4 regions of the Mesorhizobium loti R88b genome follow, and region 1 is predicted to be linked to each of the others. Evidence: predicted binding sites of a transcription regulator. Region 1 holds the regulator's gene; each other region holds the start of a gene.
The links. The regulator LexA, encoded in region 1, represses DNA repair genes until DNA is damaged. The targets are predictions, from matches to a motif close to TGTTCNNNNTGTGTTCNG.
Positions count from the first base shown of each region.

Region 2: the regulator LexA is predicted to act here: its motif matches at 1,757-1,774, upstream of EB235_RS17990 (ATP-dependent helicase).
Region 3: the regulator LexA is predicted to act here: its motif matches at 3,227-3,244, upstream of EB235_RS03290 (DNA recombination protein RmuC).
Region 4: the regulator LexA is predicted to act here: its motif matches at 1,797-1,814, upstream of parE (DNA topoisomerase IV subunit B).

Region 1 is NZ_CP033367.1:4,428,068-4,432,404, reverse strand. Features, by position in the region: gene kynU (kynureninase) at 1-389, shown strand, start outside; gene EB235_RS21565 (hypothetical protein) at 637-834, opposite strand; gene lexA (transcriptional repressor LexA) at 833-1,573, shown strand; gene EB235_RS21555 (ComEC/Rec2 family competence protein) at 1,567-4,020, opposite strand; gene gltX (glutamate--tRNA ligase) at 4,123-4,337, shown strand, end outside.
Region 2 is NZ_CP033367.1:3,687,650-3,691,986, reverse strand. Features, by position in the region: gene EB235_RS18000 (helix-turn-helix transcriptional regulator) at 1-239, shown strand, start outside; gene EB235_RS17995 (flavin-containing monooxygenase) at 378-1,673, shown strand; gene EB235_RS17990 (ATP-dependent helicase) at 1,817-4,337, shown strand, end outside.
Region 3 is NZ_CP033367.1:695,545-699,881, forward strand. Features, by position in the region: gene EB235_RS03275 (cation diffusion facilitator family transporter) at 1-531, shown strand, start outside; gene EB235_RS03280 (GFA family protein) at 609-1,013, shown strand; gene EB235_RS03285 (class I SAM-dependent methyltransferase) at 1,092-1,904, shown strand; gene EB235_RS03290 (DNA recombination protein RmuC) at 1,920-3,194, opposite strand; gene def (peptide deformylase) at 3,298-3,828, shown strand; gene fmt (methionyl-tRNA formyltransferase) at 3,835-4,337, shown strand, end outside.
Region 4 is NZ_CP033367.1:4,194,246-4,198,582, forward strand. Features, by position in the region: gene parE (DNA topoisomerase IV subunit B) at 1-1,726, opposite strand, end outside; gene cpaB (Flp pilus assembly protein CpaB) at 1,964-2,896, shown strand; gene EB235_RS20470 (type II and III secretion system protein family protein) at 2,927-4,337, shown strand, end outside.

The DNA.
Region 1 (4,337 bases):
TGCGGGCGCTCAAGGGCGCGCTCGCCATCTGGGACGACGTCGACATGGCTGCGTTGCGAAAGAAGAGCGTTGCACTGACCGAACTGTTCATCCAACTCGTCGAAGCAAAGTGCGGTGCCTATGGTCTCACGCTGGAAACCATCCGCGACCCGACCAAGCGCGGCAGTCAGGTGTCGTTCCTCCACGATCACGGCTATCAGGTCATGCGTGCCTTGATCGAGCGCGGTGTGATCGGTGACTTCCGCGCGCCGTCCACCATCCGTTTCGGATTTACGCCGCTCTACGTCGCCTACAAGGATGTGTGGCTAGCGGTTGAGGTCCTACAAGAGATTTTGCACACCGGTGCCTGGAAGGCCCCGCGTTTCGCCGTCAAGGAGTCCGTCACCTGAAGCGGTGATCTCAACGATCGGTTGTCACCGGCCGTATAGCGAGCAGCGAATTTCCAATTCACAAATGGGTAGGCTCTCGGTCGAGGCGCTAGTGGTCGCGGACAAGCCGGAGGTTGGCATTTTGGCTTCGTTTCGTTCACGGCAAACGAGCGTCCTCAAAACTGGAAATGCGTGGCATGGAACTCCGTGGCCGACTGATGCCAAGCCAAGCCGCCGGATAGGCCACAAGCCATTAACCAAAGCGATTTCAATGGTCGCCAATATGCGGCGACAGGGCTGACGGGTCAGTCGTTGCCGCAGCCGTCTGCCAAATAATTTCGGCCTCCTTAACAAATTCACTAAACTTTAAACGGTTGCAGAACACAACTGGAACAGATAGTGTTTGTTCTGGGTTTGTTTTTCGATTCTGGTTCAGACCTTTTGTTCTAGCCTTGGGGGCTGCCATGCTGACGCGCAAGCAACATGAACTTTTGATGTTCATCCATGAACGGCTGAAGGAAAGCGGTATCCCGCCGTCCTTCGACGAGATGAAGGAAGCGCTCGATCTCGCCTCCAAGTCAGGCATCCATCGTCTGATCACGGCACTGGAGGAACGCGGTTTTATCAGGCGGCTGCCCAACCGGGCACGCGCGCTGGAGGTGCTGCGGCTGCCGGATTCAATCGCGCCGGGTCTCAACGCGGCCAAGAAGTTCTCGCCAAGCGTCATCCAGGGCAGTCTTGGTCAGGGTGGCCTTGGCCGCCAACTCAAGCCTGCAACGCCATCGCGCCTGCCCGCTGCCGGCAATGACGACGACGTGGTTTCGGCGGTGTCGATCCCTGTGATGGGGCGTATCGCCGCCGGTGTGCCCATCGATGCCATCCAGCATCAGACGCATTCCATTTCGGTGCCGCCGGATATGATCATGGGTGGCGAACATTATGCGCTGGAGGTCAAGGGCGACTCGATGATCGAGGCCGGCATCTTCGACGGTGACACCGTCATCATCCGCAATGCCGATACCGCCCAGCCTGGCGAGATCATCGTGGCGCTGGTGGATGAGGAGGAAGCGACGCTGAAGCGGTTCCGCCGCAAGGGCGCCTCGATTGCGCTTGAAGCCGCCAATCCGGCCTATGAAACGCGTATCTTCGGCCCCGACAGGGTCAAGGTGCAAGGCAAGCTGGTCGGGCTGATCCGGCGTTATTGAGCAGGAACGGCAGCCGGCTTTTCAGGTTTCTTGTAAGGTGGCAGGCCCCTCGCCTCACGCGAGAATTTGCGTTGCGCGTGCCAGGGTCGGTACGGGCTGTCCACGGCGAAGCTGACGGTTGCCGGCGTGATCGCCGATTGGCGATTGAAAAAGACGGCCGCGCTGCCTTTGCGGGCAAGCTGCCGCTTGGTGATGACGAGAACCAGCGGGTTGTGACAGGCATCATAGCCCGTCGCGTCATTGACGACGATCAGGTCGGCGAACCCGCAGGCCTTCCAGCTGTCCTTGCGGTCTTCGACATAAGCAATAATCGCACCGGACGTGTGCTTGGCCAGACAGACGCCGTCAGTGCAATAGAACGGCGCTCCTGGCGGCAGTTCCGTGGCATCCGCGATCTCGAATTGCCCGTCACCTCTGGTGAAGGTTTCCGGGACGACGATGGCTTCGGATCGCAACGCACGTTTCCAATTGTCGACCATGAATTCGTTTGGACGCGCGCGGCTGACAGCGAGTTCGCCGCCTCCGATCGGCATTGCAACCAGCCTGGCGTCCTCCGAGATCAACACATCCGGTGTTCGCGTGTCCGGGATGGTCAGCACACTGGCAAGCACGAAGGGAACCGCGGCAAGCCGAAGCCATGTCGTCGCCGTGGTCGCGATAACCAGGGCAATCGTCACCAGCAAGACGGACTGTTGAGAAATCAGGCCTACTCCATCGACTGGAGAGCGATCCGATATCCACGCCGAGATGGCGATCATTGCGGTCAGGCCCTTGCCCATCAAATAAAGGGCTGGCCAATCCAGTCCAAACGGCATCAACAGCGCGCTGGCTACAGCCAGAAACATCACGACTGATACAATCGGCATGATCGCCAAATTGGCGACCAGGCTGAGCGGCGACACGCGCTGGAAATGCCAGATAGCAAACAGCGCCGTGGCACTTCCGGCTATGATCGAGGTCATGGCCAGGCCGCCTGTCGCCAGCAGAAATTTCCGCGCCAGGAAGCCGGGCAAGGATCGCTTTGGCGGCGGCGGTCTGGATTTTCCCGCACGGTGATCCGCCCAGCCGGCATAGGCGCCGACAAGCGCAGCCGTTGCTGCAAAGGACATCTGAAAACTCGGGCCGACCACCTCATGCGGCGATACCACAATGACGGCGATCGCCGAGATCGCCAGATTGCGCATGGTCAGCGCCGCCCGATCAAACAGCACTGCAATCAGCATCACCGCCAGCATGATGAAGCTACGCTCGGCAGCAACGACGACGCCCGAAATGATGAGATAGGCAGCGATCGAGACCAGCGCAGCTGCGGCCGCGTATTTTTTCACCGGCCGGCGCGCGGAAAAGTCTGGAAACAGCGCGAAGGCACCGCGCAACAGACCCATGATTGTGCCGGCGACCAGCGCCATGTGCAGACCCGAAATGGAGATGATGTGATAAATGCCGGTGCGCCGCATCGCTTCGTTGATTTCATCGGGAATGCCGGCACGTACGCCGACGATCAGCGCCGCCGCGATCTCACCTTCGGCGCCGCTGACAGTGCCCCTGATATGGTCTGCGATGGCTTCGCGCGAATTTTCTATCCCTGAGGAAAGACGGGCCGAGATCGGCATGTCATCGTCGCTGGCCGACACAACTTTTGGATTGCCGAGAAAGAAGCCGCTGCCGCCGATGCCGGCGAAATAGCTGTCGAAGGAGAAGTCGTAGCTTTCCGGCCGCACCGGACCGGTCGGCGGCAACAGTTTGGCATAGCCGGTAATGAGTGAGCCGGCGGTCATCTCCGACGGTATCTTGCGCGCCGAAAGCCGTACCCTTTCCGGCACGTAGCGCAGTTTCGGCCGGGCGGTCGCTGTCACGTCGATGGTCAGTCGGATGCGGCCAGTTTCCATTTGCTCGAGCGAGACCACACGCCCGGTCAGTTGGGTCGAGATTTCCGAACCCAGCATCTGCGTTCCGACCCGCCATGTCTCGACCTTGCCTGCGAGCAAACCCAGAGCGCACAGCAGCGCCGCCATGAAGCACAGATGGGTTTTCGGCCAGGAACGCGAGACAAGCGCACATATCCCCGTCAGCACGACGACCGCGATGAGTTTTGGGAAATCAGGCTCCGCGGCCAGCGAGAAATAGCCGATCGCCCCAATCGCCAGGCAGACCGGCACCAGCAGGAAGGCGATGCCCCGGTCAAGCTCCAGCTCCGCCGCCTTGGCCACGCTATGGCGCAGGCGCGGCAATGAAACCTGACCAAGTCGCCGACGGGCCCGCACGATCCTGCCGTGGGCGGGCGAAACTGGCGCTGGAACATCCGCTTGCAAGGGTTGAATGCCAGTGCCTGGAATGACAGGTGATGGCGGCGGCGACGCCGGCAAAGGCATCGCAAACAGGGATCGTTCGCTGACGCCAACATTGGCGTCCTCGCCCTGATCCAAGCCCCGGCCTCGTCCAGCCATCGGGTCTGCCCCTTGCACCCCTGACGCCCTATGCTACATGAACGCGCAAAGCGCGAAAGTCCGCGCACCCACGCCCCGTTTCAGATGGTTTCCGAGAGTTCCATGTCCGACAAGGTCGTCACCCGTTTTGCCCCCTCGCCCACCGGCTATCTGCATATCGGTGGCGCACGCACGGCGCTGTTCAACTGGCTTTACGCAAAGCACACTAACGGCACGATGGTGCTGCGCATCGAGGATACCGACCGCGAACGCTCCAGCGATGCGGCAACCCAGGCCATTCTGGATGGGCTGACCTGGCTTGGGCTTTCCTGGGATGG
Region 2 (4,337 bases), 740 kb from region 1:
ATCGCGCGCGCGTCACGGCGCTGACCGCGTCGGACAAGGCGCGTCCGCACGGCTTGACCCGACGCGAGATCGAAGTTCTCGGCCTTGTCGCCACCGGCAAGACAAACCGGCTGATCGCCAGCGACCTCGGTCTCAGCGAAAAGACGGTCGACCGGCATCTCAGCAACATATTCGACAAGCTGGCGGTCAGCTCGCGCGCCGCTGCGACCGCCTATGCCTTCCAGAACGGGCTGCTCTGAACCGACGACCCCAAAGACCCGAGGCATGGGGGAAAATCCCCATCGCATTTTCCCGGTCTCGTGAGGTGTCTCCCCGAAGCGCCGCCGCACCGGATCGCTATTTCTGGGTCCAGGCTGACGAAACCGGATGGAGCGATCATGAACCCGACCTCGACACCTCGCCCGACCTCTGGGCACGCAATGCGACGGCGCGGCCGCCGTGTCGGCATCACCGAGACCAAGGCGCGTGCCGGCGCGTTGCTGGAACAGGGAGCGGCCTTCATGCAGCTGGAGGCCGGCGTGTTGCAGGCGGCGGGCGGCCACGCGGCAAGCCAGGCTTCTTCAGGCGATGAAATGCGGCCCGCGCCGGGGGATGAACACTTCGACGTCGTCATCATCGGCGCCGGCCAGAGCGGCTTGTCCGTCGGTTATCACCTCGCCCGCAAGGGCCTGAAATATGTCATCCTCGAGGGGCGCGAACGTGTCGGCGACTGCTGGCGTTCGCGCTGGGATTCGCTGCGCCTGTTCACGCCGGCGCGCTATGACGGGCTGGCCGGCATGCCCTTCCCCGCTCACCGCTTTGCCTTCCCGACCAAGGACGAGATGGCCGACTATCTCGAGGCCTATGCCAGGAAGTTTTCCTTGCCGGTGCGCACTGGTGTCAAGGTCGACGAGGTAACCCGCATCGACGGCCGCTATGTCGTGACGGCAGGCCGGACGCGCTATAGCGCCGATCATGTCGTCATCGCCTCGGCGAGCTACCAGAAGCCGAAGGTTCCGGATTTCGCCGCCTTGCTCGATCCGTCGATCCGGCAATTCCATTCAAGTGCCTACCAGAACCCCTCGCTGCTCAATCCGGGTGGCGTGCTCCTGGTCGGCGCCGGCAATTCCGGCGCCGAAATCGCCATGGATGTCGCGCCGACGCACCAGACCTGGCTGGCCGGCCGGCATCCCGGCAACATTCCGGTCGCCTATAATGGCTATTTCGCCATGCGCCTGGTGCTGCCGGTCGTGTTCCGCTTCATCTTCCACCGGTTGTTGACGGTCGACACGCCAATGGGCCGCAAGGCCAAACTTGGGCAGCTGTCCCACGGCCTGCCGTTGATCCGGGTCAAGCCGCACGATCTCGACGCTGCCGGCGTCCGCCGTGTCTCCCGCGTTGCCGGCGTGCGTGACGGCAAACCGCTGCTTGACGACGGCCGGACCCTCGACGTCACGAACGTCATCTGGTGCACCGGCTTCAAGGCCGGGCTGGATTGGATCAGGCTGCCGATCTTCGACGACAACGGCCGGGTGAAGCAGTATCGCGGCGCCGTGGAAGGCGAACCCGGCCTCTATGTCTGCGGCCTGCATTTCCAGCACTCGACCTCTTCGACGATGATCCATGGCGCGGCACGCGATGCCAGCTATGTCGCCGACAAGATCGGCGAGCGGATGCGCGCGGCCGCGAGATAGGCCTGGTCATAGCTTTGGAGAAGAATCGTCGGCCACCGGGGGGCACAACAGTCGCATGGCGACCGCCAATCGTGCTTTAAAACCGGAACAAAACGTAGACAGTTCTGGTCTTTCCCTCCCGAATCACTACATTCGGGGGGAAGATGTCCGGCTTTTCCGAAGACATGCCCTTTTTCGATGAACCCAATGCGCGGCCCACGGCCCCGTCGGGCATTGCCGCGCGCGCCATGGCCGCCCGTAGCGGCCAGAACAACGCACCCGACTATCTGAAGGGCCTTAACCCGGAACAAAGGCTGGCGGTGGAGACCACCGAAGGCCCGGTTCTAGTGCTGGCCGGCGCCGGCACCGGCAAGACCCGCGTCTTGACCACCCGCATCGCTCACATCCTTGCCACCGGCAAGGCCTTCCCGTCGCAGATCCTGGCCGTGACCTTCACCAACAAGGCCGCGCGCGAGATGAAGATCCGCATCGGCGTGCTGATCGGCGAAGGCAATGTCGAAGGCATGCCCTGGCTCGGCACCTTCCACTCGATCGGCGTGAAGCTGTTGCGCCGCCATGCCGAGCTTGCCGGGCTGCGCTCCGATTTCACCATCCTCGACACCGACGACGTCGTGCGGCTGATCAAGCAGTTGATCCAGGCCGAGGGGCTGGACGACAAGCGCTGGCCGGCCAAGCAGTTCGCGCAGATGATCGACGGCTGGAAGAACAAGGGCCTCGGCCCCGCCGAGATCCCCGAAGGCGACGCCCGCGCCTTTGCCAACGGCAAGGGCCGCGAACTCTACAAGGCCTATCAGGAGCGGCTGAAGACGCTGAACGCCTGCGACTTCGGCGACCTGCTTTGCCACCCCATCCGCATCTTCCGCGCCAATCCGGATGTGTTGAAGGAATATCACAAGCGTTTCAAATACATCCTCGTCGACGAATATCAGGACACCAACACCGCCCAATACATGTGGCTGCGCCTGCTGGCGCAGCGACCGGATAGCGGGCGCGCGTCAACATCGACGGATCTGCGATCGGCCGAAGGCCGCAAGCCCGACCGGGCGTCCGAGCCGTTGCGAGGCCCCCGCGGAGGGCCCGCGCCGGCAGGCGCGGAACAGCCCGTGAGCGATAACAAAGTCAACATCTGCTGCGTCGGCGACGATGACCAATCCATCTATGGCTGGCGTGGCGCCGAGGTCGACAACATCCTGCGCTTCGACAAGGATTTTCCCGGCGCCACCATCATCAGGCTGGAGCGCAACTACCGCTCCACCGCGCACATCCTCGGCGCCGCCTCCCATCTCATCGCCCACAATGAGGGCCGTTTCGGCAAGACGCTGTTCACCGACCGCGACGAGCCGGAGGACGGCAAGGTGCATGTCCACGCCGCCTGGGATTCCGAAGAGGAAGCCCGCGCCGTCGGCGAGACCATCGAGGCCTATCAGCGGCAAAAGCACAAGCTCAACGACATGGCCATCCTGGTCCGCGCCTCATTCCAGATGCGCGAATTCGAGGACCGTTTCGTCACGCTCGGCCTCAACTACCGCGTCATCGGCGGCCCGCGTTTCTACGAGCGCATGGAAATCCGCGATGCGCTGGCCTTCTTCCGCGTCGTCGCGCAAGGCGCCGACGACCTCGCCTTCGAGCGCATCGTCAATGTGCCCAAGCGCGGCCTCGGCGAAACCACCATCCGCCAGATCCACGATACGGCGCGCGCGCTACGTGTGCCGATGCTGGAAGCCGCCGCCAAGCTCGCCGAAAGCGACGAGTTGAAGCCGAAGCCGCGCGCAGCGCTACGCGAAGTCGCCGCCAATTTCGAGCGTTGGCAAAAGGCGCTGGAAACGACGCCGCACACCGAACTCGCCGAGACCATTCTGGAAGAGAGCGGCTACACCGACATGTGGAAGAACGACCGCTCGGTCGAAGCCCCCGGCCGGCTGGAAAACCTGAAAGAGCTGATCCGCTCGATGGAGGAGTACGAGTCGCTGCGCTCCTTCCTCGAACATGTCGCACTGGTCATGGACGCCGAGCAGAATGCCACGCTCGACGCCGTCAACATCATGACGCTGCATTCGGCCAAGGGCCTCGAATTCGAAACCGTTTTTCTCCCCGGCTGGGAGGAAGGCCTGTTTCCGCATCAGCGCGCGCTGGATGAAGGCGGCCGTTCCGGGCTGGAGGAAGAACGGCGCCTAGCCTATGTCGGCCTGACCCGCGCCAAGAAGAACCTGCATCTGTGGTTCGTCTCCAACCGCCGCATCCACGGCCTCTGGCAATCGACCATCCCGTCACGCTTTCTCGAGGAACTGCCGGAAGCCCATATCGAGGTCGCCGAAAGCGGCGGCAACAGCTATGGCGGCTATGGCAATTCCTATGGCGGCGGTTCGTTCGCGTCTGGCCGTGGCGGCCGCCAGAACCCCTATGGCGCCTCGCGCTTCGACAATGTCGGCGCCGACACCGAAAAATCCGGCGCCTTCTCCAACACCTACGCGACACCCGGCTGGCAGCGCGCGCAAGCCAATCGAACCGAGGCGACCGACCGCAACTGGGGCTCGCGCTCCGGCCACCAGGTCGAGCGCATCGGCTATGGCGAGACCGACTCCGGTTACGGCGCCGGCCGCACCTCGGTCAAAGGCCGCACCATCGACGGCGAACTGGTCGCCAAATCCGTCTCCGACACGCCGT
Region 3 (4,337 bases), 3.5 Mb from region 1:
AAGGGCAAGCAGGGCTGGCTGCAGGCGGTGCAGTCGAGCAAGGATCCGAGCGTCTATACCGTGCTGTTCGAGGACAGCGCGGCCCTGCTCGGCCTGATCGTCGCCTTTGCCGGCATACTGGCGGCTGAGCTGCTGGAGATGCCGGAGCTCGACGGCGCTGGCTCGATCGGCATCGCGCTGATTCTCGGCGCGACGGCGATCTTCCTCGCTCGCGAAAGCAAGGGCTTGCTCATCGGCGAGCCGGCTTCTTCCGAGGTGCAGAAAAAGGTGCTGGCGATTGCTCAGCAGGATCCGGCGGTGCAGCGGGCGAACGGTGTGCTGACCGTCCATATGGGACCGCAGGAGATCGTTGCCGGACTGAGCATTGAATTCGAGGACCATCTGACGGCGCCGGAGATCGAGGCCTGTGTCGAACGCCTTGAGGCATTGTTGAAGAAAGAGATGCCGGAGATCACGCGGCTGTTCGTCAAGCCGCAGACGACAGGCACCTGGGAGCAGCGGCGCAAACTGATCGAAGCCGCGTCCAACTAGCCGCTGGACCATCGCTGCGCCGTTGCCCTGCCGCGCGGCCCCGCTAAGATCGGTCGATGGATTTTGGAGAAGCGAAAATGAAGATCGATGGCGGGTGCCATTGTGGCGCCATCACCTATGAAGCGGAGGTCGATCCGGAAAAGACCTCGATCTGCCATTGCACGGACTGCCAGCAACTGACCGGCACGGCCTTTCGCGTCACCGTTCCCGCGCCCGAGAACCACTACAGGATCACCCGGGGGGCGCCGAAGATCTATATCAAAACCGTAGCGAGCGGCGCCAAGCGCGTTCAGGCCTTCTGTGCCGACTGCGGTTCACATCTTTACGCAACGTCGGTCGGCGATGGCCCAAAAATCTATGGGATCAGGGTAGGCACCGCGCGGCAACGCCAGGATTTGACCCCAAGACAACAGAAGTGGCACAGATCGGCTCTGCACTGGCTTCCGGAATTCGAAGGCATGGCGACCGTCGAAGAACAGTAGCACCTCTCGGGTCGAAAGCCGCCCAAGACAAGCAATTATGTGCTAGCGTCACTCGCATCAAACGGGCGGGTGATAGCCATGTTGGAAACGGACAAGTTGTTTGCCGGCTCAATCCCGGAAAATTACGACCGCTACATGGTGCAGTTGATTTTCGAGCCGTTCGCCACGGATCTTGCACAGCGAGCAGCGTCCTTTGCCCCCAGCGCCGTTTTGGAAGTGGCCGCGGGCACCGGGGTCGTCACCCGCGCACTGGCGCCAAAACTGTCCCCAGGCGCCAGTTATGTCGTGACCGACCTCAACCAGCCAATGCTCGACTATGCCGCCTCGCAACAGGCGCCCGACAGTCGCATCCAATGGCGCCAGGCCGACGCCATGGCGCTGCCATTTGAGGATGCGGCCTTCGATCTCGTTTGCTGCCAGTTCGGCGCGATGTTCTTCCCCAGCCGCCCCTCAGCCTACCGCGAGGCAAAGCGGGTCCTGAAGCCCGGCGGACATTTTTTGTTCAACGTCTGGGATCGCATCGAGGAGAATGTGTTTGCCAATGATGTGACGAAGGCCCTGGCCGGGATTTTTCCGAACGATCCGCCGCGTTTTCTGGCCCGCACGCCGCATGGCTACCACGACACGGCATTGATCCGCAGCGATCTTGAGGAGGCCGGTTTCTCCAGTGTGACGATCGAGACGAGGGCCGAACAAAGCCGCGCATCGTCTCCGCGCATCCCGGCCGTTGCCTATTGCCAGGGAACTGTTCTTCGCACCGAAATCGAGGCCAGGGATCCGGGAAAACTGGACGCTGCAACGGACTATGCCGCAGCCGCGATTGCGGCCAGGCATGGTAGCGGTGCGGTTGCCGCCAAGATTCAGGCACACGTCATCGTGGCTGTGGCCTAGGCGGAAAATATCCGTTCAGTCGTCGCCTTCGACGACCCTCAGCCTGAGCTGCCCGGTCTTCGAATCGGCCACGCGGGCGCCGGCTGTGTCGACCTTCGCCGCGGGAGCCCGTGATGCAGCGTCGGGGCTGGCTTCACCCTCGGCCTGCACGCCGAACTCCAGCGCCTCGATCTTCTGGCCGCGCTTGGTTACTTTCGATGTCGAGACGAGGATATCGTCGATGTCCTTGGCCGACTGGCCGAAATGGACCTGCAGCTTGCGCACGCGCTCATCGACACGTTGCACATCCTCCATCAGCCGGATCACCTCGCCCTGGATCAGATGCGCCTGTTCGCGCATGCGGGCATCCTTGAGGATCGCCTGGATGACCTGGATCGACAGCATCAGCAGCGACGGCGAGACGATGACGATTCGGGCGCGATGCGCCTTGTGAACGATCGCCTCGAAATTCTCGTGGATCTCGGCGAACACCGATTCCGACGGCACGAACATGAAGGCGGTGTCCTGCGTCTCGCCCTGGATCAGGTATTTCTCGGAGATATCGCGGACATGGATTTCGATGTCGCGGCGGAATGCTTGCGAGGCGACTTTCTGCAGGTCGGCGCCATCGGCGGCACGGATGGCGTTCCAGGCCTCCAGCGGAAACTTCGCATCGATGGCCAGCGACGGCGCGCCGTTCGGCATCTTCACCAGGCAGTCGGGCCGGCTGCCGTTCGACAGCGTCGCCTGGAATTCGTATGCGCCCATCGGCAGGCCGTCGGCGACGATCGCCTCCATGCGCGACTGGCCGAAGGCGCCACGCGTTTGTTTGTTGGAGAGGATAGCCTGCAACTGCACGACCTGGCCGGCGAGCGACTGGATGTTGCCTTGCGCGACATCAATGATCGCCAGCCGCTCCTGCAGTTTGGCCAGGCTCTCATGCGTGGATTTGGTCTGCTCGGTCATGGTCTGGCCGAGCCGGCCGGTCATGGCGTCGAGCCGCTGGCCGATCGACTGCGTCAGCTCCGCCTGGCGCGCGCCGAACACTTCGGCGATGGCGCCCATGCGACCCTGCATCTCGGCCTGGCTTTGCAATATGCCGGCCATCCGCGCTTCGGCATCGCGGGCATGGTCGGCTGCCTCCGCGGCAGCAACCGCACGCGCCTTGGCCGACCGCCACAGCGCGATGACCAGCGCCACGAACAGGCCGAGAAACAACAATGCACCGAAGGCCAGGGCATGGCCGAGCGTGATCGTGGTGGCGCCAAGCCGTGCCACAGGCTCCGAAAGGATGGTGCTCAGATCATTCATGTGGACAGCATAGCCGATTCGGCCTGATCGCACAGATCAAAACAAGAACACGACTGAGATGCCCCGGTTGACGCTTTTCGCCGGAGGTCTTAGGTGGAACGCCATGCCGATCAAGCCGCTCATCATCCTGCCCGACCCCATCCTGCGCCAGCTTTCCAAGCCGGTGGAGCGCGTCGATGCGCCGTTGCGCGCATTAGCCGACGACATGCTGGCGACCATGTATGACGCACCGGGCATCGGGCTGGCGGCAATCCAGATCGGCGAGCCGCTGCGCATGCTGGTGATCGACCTCGCCAAGGAAGATGAACCACCCGCGCCGCATGTCTTCATCAACCCGGAAGTCCTCAGCAGCGCCGACGCGCGTTCCGTCTATGAGGAAGGCTGCCTGTCGATCCCGGACTATTATGCCGAGGTCGAACGTCCGGCCTCCGTTCGGGTAAAATACCTCGATCGTGACGGCAAGCTTCAGGAAATTGAGGCCGAAGGCCTGATGGCGACCTGCCTGCAGCATGAGATCGACCATCTCAACGGCGTGCTGTTCATCGACCACATCTCGAAGCTGAAGCGCGACATGGTGGTGAAAAAATTCAAGAAGCTCGCCAAGGACAAGGCGCCGGGCAAGCTGGTGGGATAGGGGAAAATGCCCCTTCGCGTCATTTTCATGGGCACGCCGGAGTTTTCGGTGGCGACGTTGCGCGCCATTGCCGAAGCCGGACACGAGGTCGCCGCCGTCTACTCGCAGCCGCCACGCGCTGCCGGACGGCGCGGGCTTGAGGTGACGCCGTCGCCGGTACAGCGCGAGGCGGAGCGGCTGGGCATCGAGGCGCGGACGCCGACATCCCTCAAGGGCGAGGCCGAGCAGGCCGCTTTTCGTGCCTTGCGGGCCGATATCGCCGTGGTTGTCGCCTATGGTTTGCTGCTGCCGAAGGCTGTTCTCGACGCACCCCGGCTTGGCTGCATCAACGGCCATGCATCGCTCTTGCCGCGCTGGCGTGGTGCTGCCCCCATCCAGCGCGCCATCATGGCGGGCGACCTGGAAAGCGGCATGATGGTGATGCGCATGGAAGAAGGTTTGGACACCGGACCGGTGGGATTGCTTGAAAAATGCGCCATCGAACCCGATATGACAGCCGGCGATCTGCA
Region 4 (4,337 bases), 230 kb from region 1:
CCGCCAGATAGAGATGGCCGCCGCGCACCAGCGCCGGCATCTCCTGGTAGAAGAAGGTGATCAAAAGTGAGGCGATGTGGGCGCCGTCGACGTCGGCGTCGGTCATGATGATCACCCGGTCGTAGCGCAGATCCTCGTCGCGGTACTTCGTGCGCGTGCCGCAGCCGAGCGCCTGGATCAGGTCCGATATCTGCTGGTTGGCGGCCAGCTTGTCGTTGCCGGCGCTGGCGACGTTGAGGATTTTTCCGCGCAGCGGCAACACGGCCTGGCTGGCACGGTCGCGCGCCTGCTTGGCCGAGCCGCCGGCCGAGTCACCTTCGACGATGAAGAGTTCAGCGCCTGCAGCCGCATTCTGCGTGCAGTCGGCGAGCTTGCCCGGCAGGCGCAGCTTGCGCACCGCGCTTTTTCGCGACACTTCCTTTTCCTGGCGTCGGCGCACCCGCTCGTCGGCGCGCGCGATCACCCATTCGAGCAGCTTCGAGGCTTCTTGTGGATTGTCGGCCAGCCAATGGTCGAAGGGATCGCGGATCGCTGTCTCGACAATGCGGATCGCCTCGATCGTTGCCAGCCTGTCCTTGGTCTGGCCGACGAACTCCGGCTCGCGGATGAACACCGAAAGCATGCCCGCCGCCGAGATCATGACGTCTTCCGAGGTGACGATCGAGGCTCGCTTGTTACCGACAAGGTCGGCATAGGCGCGAAGCCCGCGCGTCAGCACGTTGCGGAAGCCGGCCTCATGCGTGCCGCCTTCGCCGGTCGGGATGGTGTTGCAGTAGGAATTCACAAAGCCGTCGCCGCCGAACCAGGTCACCGCCCATTCCAGTGAGCCATGGCCGCCCTGCTTCTCGCTCTTGCCGGCGAAGATTTCGCGGGTGACCTGGAAGTCATCGCCCAGTGATGCCTTCAGATAATCCTTCAGGCCGCCCGGGAAATGGAATGCTGCCTTGGCCGGCGTCTGGTCCTTTTCCTTGATCAGCGATGGATCGCAGGTCCAGCGGATTTCGACACCGCCGAACAGATAGGCTTTCGACCGCGTCATGCGGTAGAGCCGGGCCGGCTCGAACGCCGCACCCTTGCCGAAGATCTGCTCGTCGGGATGGAAGCGGATTTTTGTGCCGCGGCGGTTGTGAACCTCGCCAAGCTGCTCCAGGCCGGTCACTGGAACGCCGCGCGAAAAACGCTGGCGATAAAGCTGGCGGCCGCGTGCGACCTCGACCTCGAGATGGTCCGACAGCGCATTGACGACGGACACGCCGACGCCGTGCAGGCCGCCCGAGGTCTCGTAGACCTTGGAGTCGAATTTACCGCCCGAATGCAGCGTCGTCATGATCACTTCGAGCGCCGGCTTCTTGAATTTCGGATGCGGGTCGACCGGAATGCCGCGGCCATTGTCGGTGACGGCAAGATAGCCGTCGGCCGAAAGCTCGACGTCGATGAAGGTGGCATGGCCGGCGACCGCCTCGTCCATCGAATTGTCGATGACTTCGGCGAACAGATGGTGCATCGCCTTGTCGTCGGTGCCGCCAATATACATGCCGGGCCGGCGGCGCACCGGCTCCAGCCCTTCGAGCACCTCGATGTCGGCGGCGCTATAGCCCTCGCTGCCATCCTTGGTCGCGGCAGGACGCTTGGCAGCCTGCACCAGCGGATCCGCCGGACGTGCCGGCGTGCGGGCCGGCTGCGGCTCCTTGCCCAGATTGCCGAAGAGATCGTTGTTGTCGTCCATGCCTGCCATCGGGTCCGATGCTGCGAATCACCCGTCGATACTGCCACGCTTTGCGGCGCCAGGCGACGGAGGTTCCTGTTACGTTCGGGGATTTGACCCCTCATATCCTAAAACCATTCGATAACCAAGCGGGCGGAAATAGGTCTGAGACCGCCGTTCTGCATTCCTGATTCTTTAACAAAGCGGCCTAGCGTGAGCCCAACATAACAAGAGACGACGGGCATCAGGGGTTTCGGCGTGAGGGGCAAGGCCATAACGATGATCGGCATCGCCGCCGTTTTCGGCGCGATCTCGATCTTTGCCGCGGATTTCTGGGTCAAGAGCCAGGCCAAGGCCGATGCCGGGGAGAAAACGGCGTCGATACCCGCTCCCGCCGCGCCCAGGATTGAGTTCAAGACCATCGTGGTGGCAAACGCGCCTTTGCGCTACGGCATGGAACTCGACCGCGCCAAGCTGGTTGAAATCCCGTGGCCGCAGGATTCCCTGCCGCAAGGTGCCTTTCCCACCATCGATGGATTGCTCGGCGAAGGCAGCCGCGTCGTGCTGTCGCCGATCGACGTCAACGAACCGGTGCTGCTGACCAAGCTGTCGGGGCCGAACGGGCGCGCAACGCTTTCCAACATGATGACGCCAGGAATGCGGGCGGTCACCATCCGCACCGACGAGATCGCCGGTGTCGGCGGCTTCGTCACGCCGGGCGACCGCGTCGATGTCGTGCTGACGCGCGATGCCGGCGAAATCCAGGAAGTCGCCAAGAACGCGCAAGGCGCCGCCGGTTCGACCATCACTTCCGAGATTGTCGTAGCCGATGCCAAGGTGCTGAGTGTCGGCCAGGGCGCCGACGAGCGCCAGACGACGCCGCAGGTGACCAATTCCGTGACCATCGAGGTGACGACCGAAGGCGCGCAGAAAGTGGCGCTTGCCCGCACCGTCGGCACGCTGTCGCTGTCGCTTCGCTCCGCCAGTGAAGGCGGCGATGGCAAGAACGGCGTCACCACCATCTCCTCCTTCGGCGGATCGGTGGCGGCCAAGGCCGAGGCCGCGGCCGGCTCGCTGTTCGGCGCCATGACCAAGGAGCCGGAGAAGCCGAAATTCAAGACAATCATCGTGACGCGCGGCACGAAGGCCGAGGAATATCAGGTTCCCGCGCGGGACCAGAACCAGAAGTAAAGGCCGGTGGGGACCGGGCGGGACGGGACAATGCTGATGCGTAGCCTATATCGAATGACGGACCGGTCGCGCATCACGCGCGCCCTGGCGATGGCGGTTGCACTGGCCGCGAGCGGCACGCTTGCCTTGCCCAGCGCGGCCAGGGCGGACAATGACGTCGTCTATGTCTCGTCGACCAAGAATGCGTCGATCAAGGTCGCCAAGGGCAAGCCCAAGACGATCGTGACAAGTGCTGCCTTCTACCAGATCGTCATCGGCGATCCTGATATCGCCAACGTCAACCCGCTGACCGATAAATCCTTCTATGTGCTGGGCAACAATCTCGGCACCACCGGCATCGCGCTGTTCGACGAGAAAAAGCAGCTCGTTGGCACCGTCGACATCGAGGTGACGCTCGACACTGATCAACTGGCCAGCACCATCCGCGCCAGCGTGCCGGACGCCAAGATCAAGGTCGGCTCGGCCAATGGCCGTGTCGTGCTGTCGGGCGAGGCGGATGACGCGGTCGCCGCCGAAAAGGCGAACCAGATCGCCACGCGCTTTTCCGGCAAAGAGGACGTGATCAACTCGGTCAACATCTCGTCGTCGCAGCAGGTCCAGCTCAATGTTCGCTTCGTCGAGATCAACCGCCAGGCGGGGCAGGACCTCGGCGCCAAATACAGCGCCAATTTCGCCTATGGCCTCGGTGGGCGTAGTGTCGTGCTGAACCCGGATGGGGCGTCGGTGCCGACGGCGGGTACAGGCGAGATCATCGGCAGCCTGCTGTCGAATGGCGTGTCCATCGATATCGCCGTCAAGGCGCTGGAGGAACGCGGCCTCGCCCGGATGCTGGCCGAGCCCAACCTGATCGCCCGCTCCGGCCAGACGGCAAGTTTCCTGGCCGGGGGTGAATTCCCGATCCCGGTTTCGGAGGACAACGGCAAGATCTCCGTCACCTACAAGAAATACGGCGTCAGTCTGGACTTCACGCCGACCGTGCTCAAGGACGGGCTGGTCAGCCTCGACATCGCCCCGGAAGTCTCTTCGATCGACGCGTCGGCGTCATACAACATCGGCAACATCTCCGTGCCGGGCTTCATCGTGCGGCGTGCCAAAACGTCGGTCGACCTGAAGAACGGCCAGAGCTTCATGATCGCAGGGCTGCTGCAGACACAAAACGACGTCACCACGTCGCGCATCCCCGGCCTCGGCAAGATGCCCGTTCTTGGACCGCTGTTCTCGTCGAAATCCTACCAGCGGCGCGAGACCGACCTGGTCATCCTCGTCACGCCCTATCTGGTCAAGCCGGTCGATCCGTCGAAGAAAATGGTCGAGCCCACCGATGGCACGCAGCCGCCCAGCAATGCCGACTACTTCCTCAACAACACCGAGGAAGTGAAGGCGTCGGACACCAGCCGCGCGCTGGCGCTGGCCGATGGTAGTGCCGCACGGGCCGCTCCCA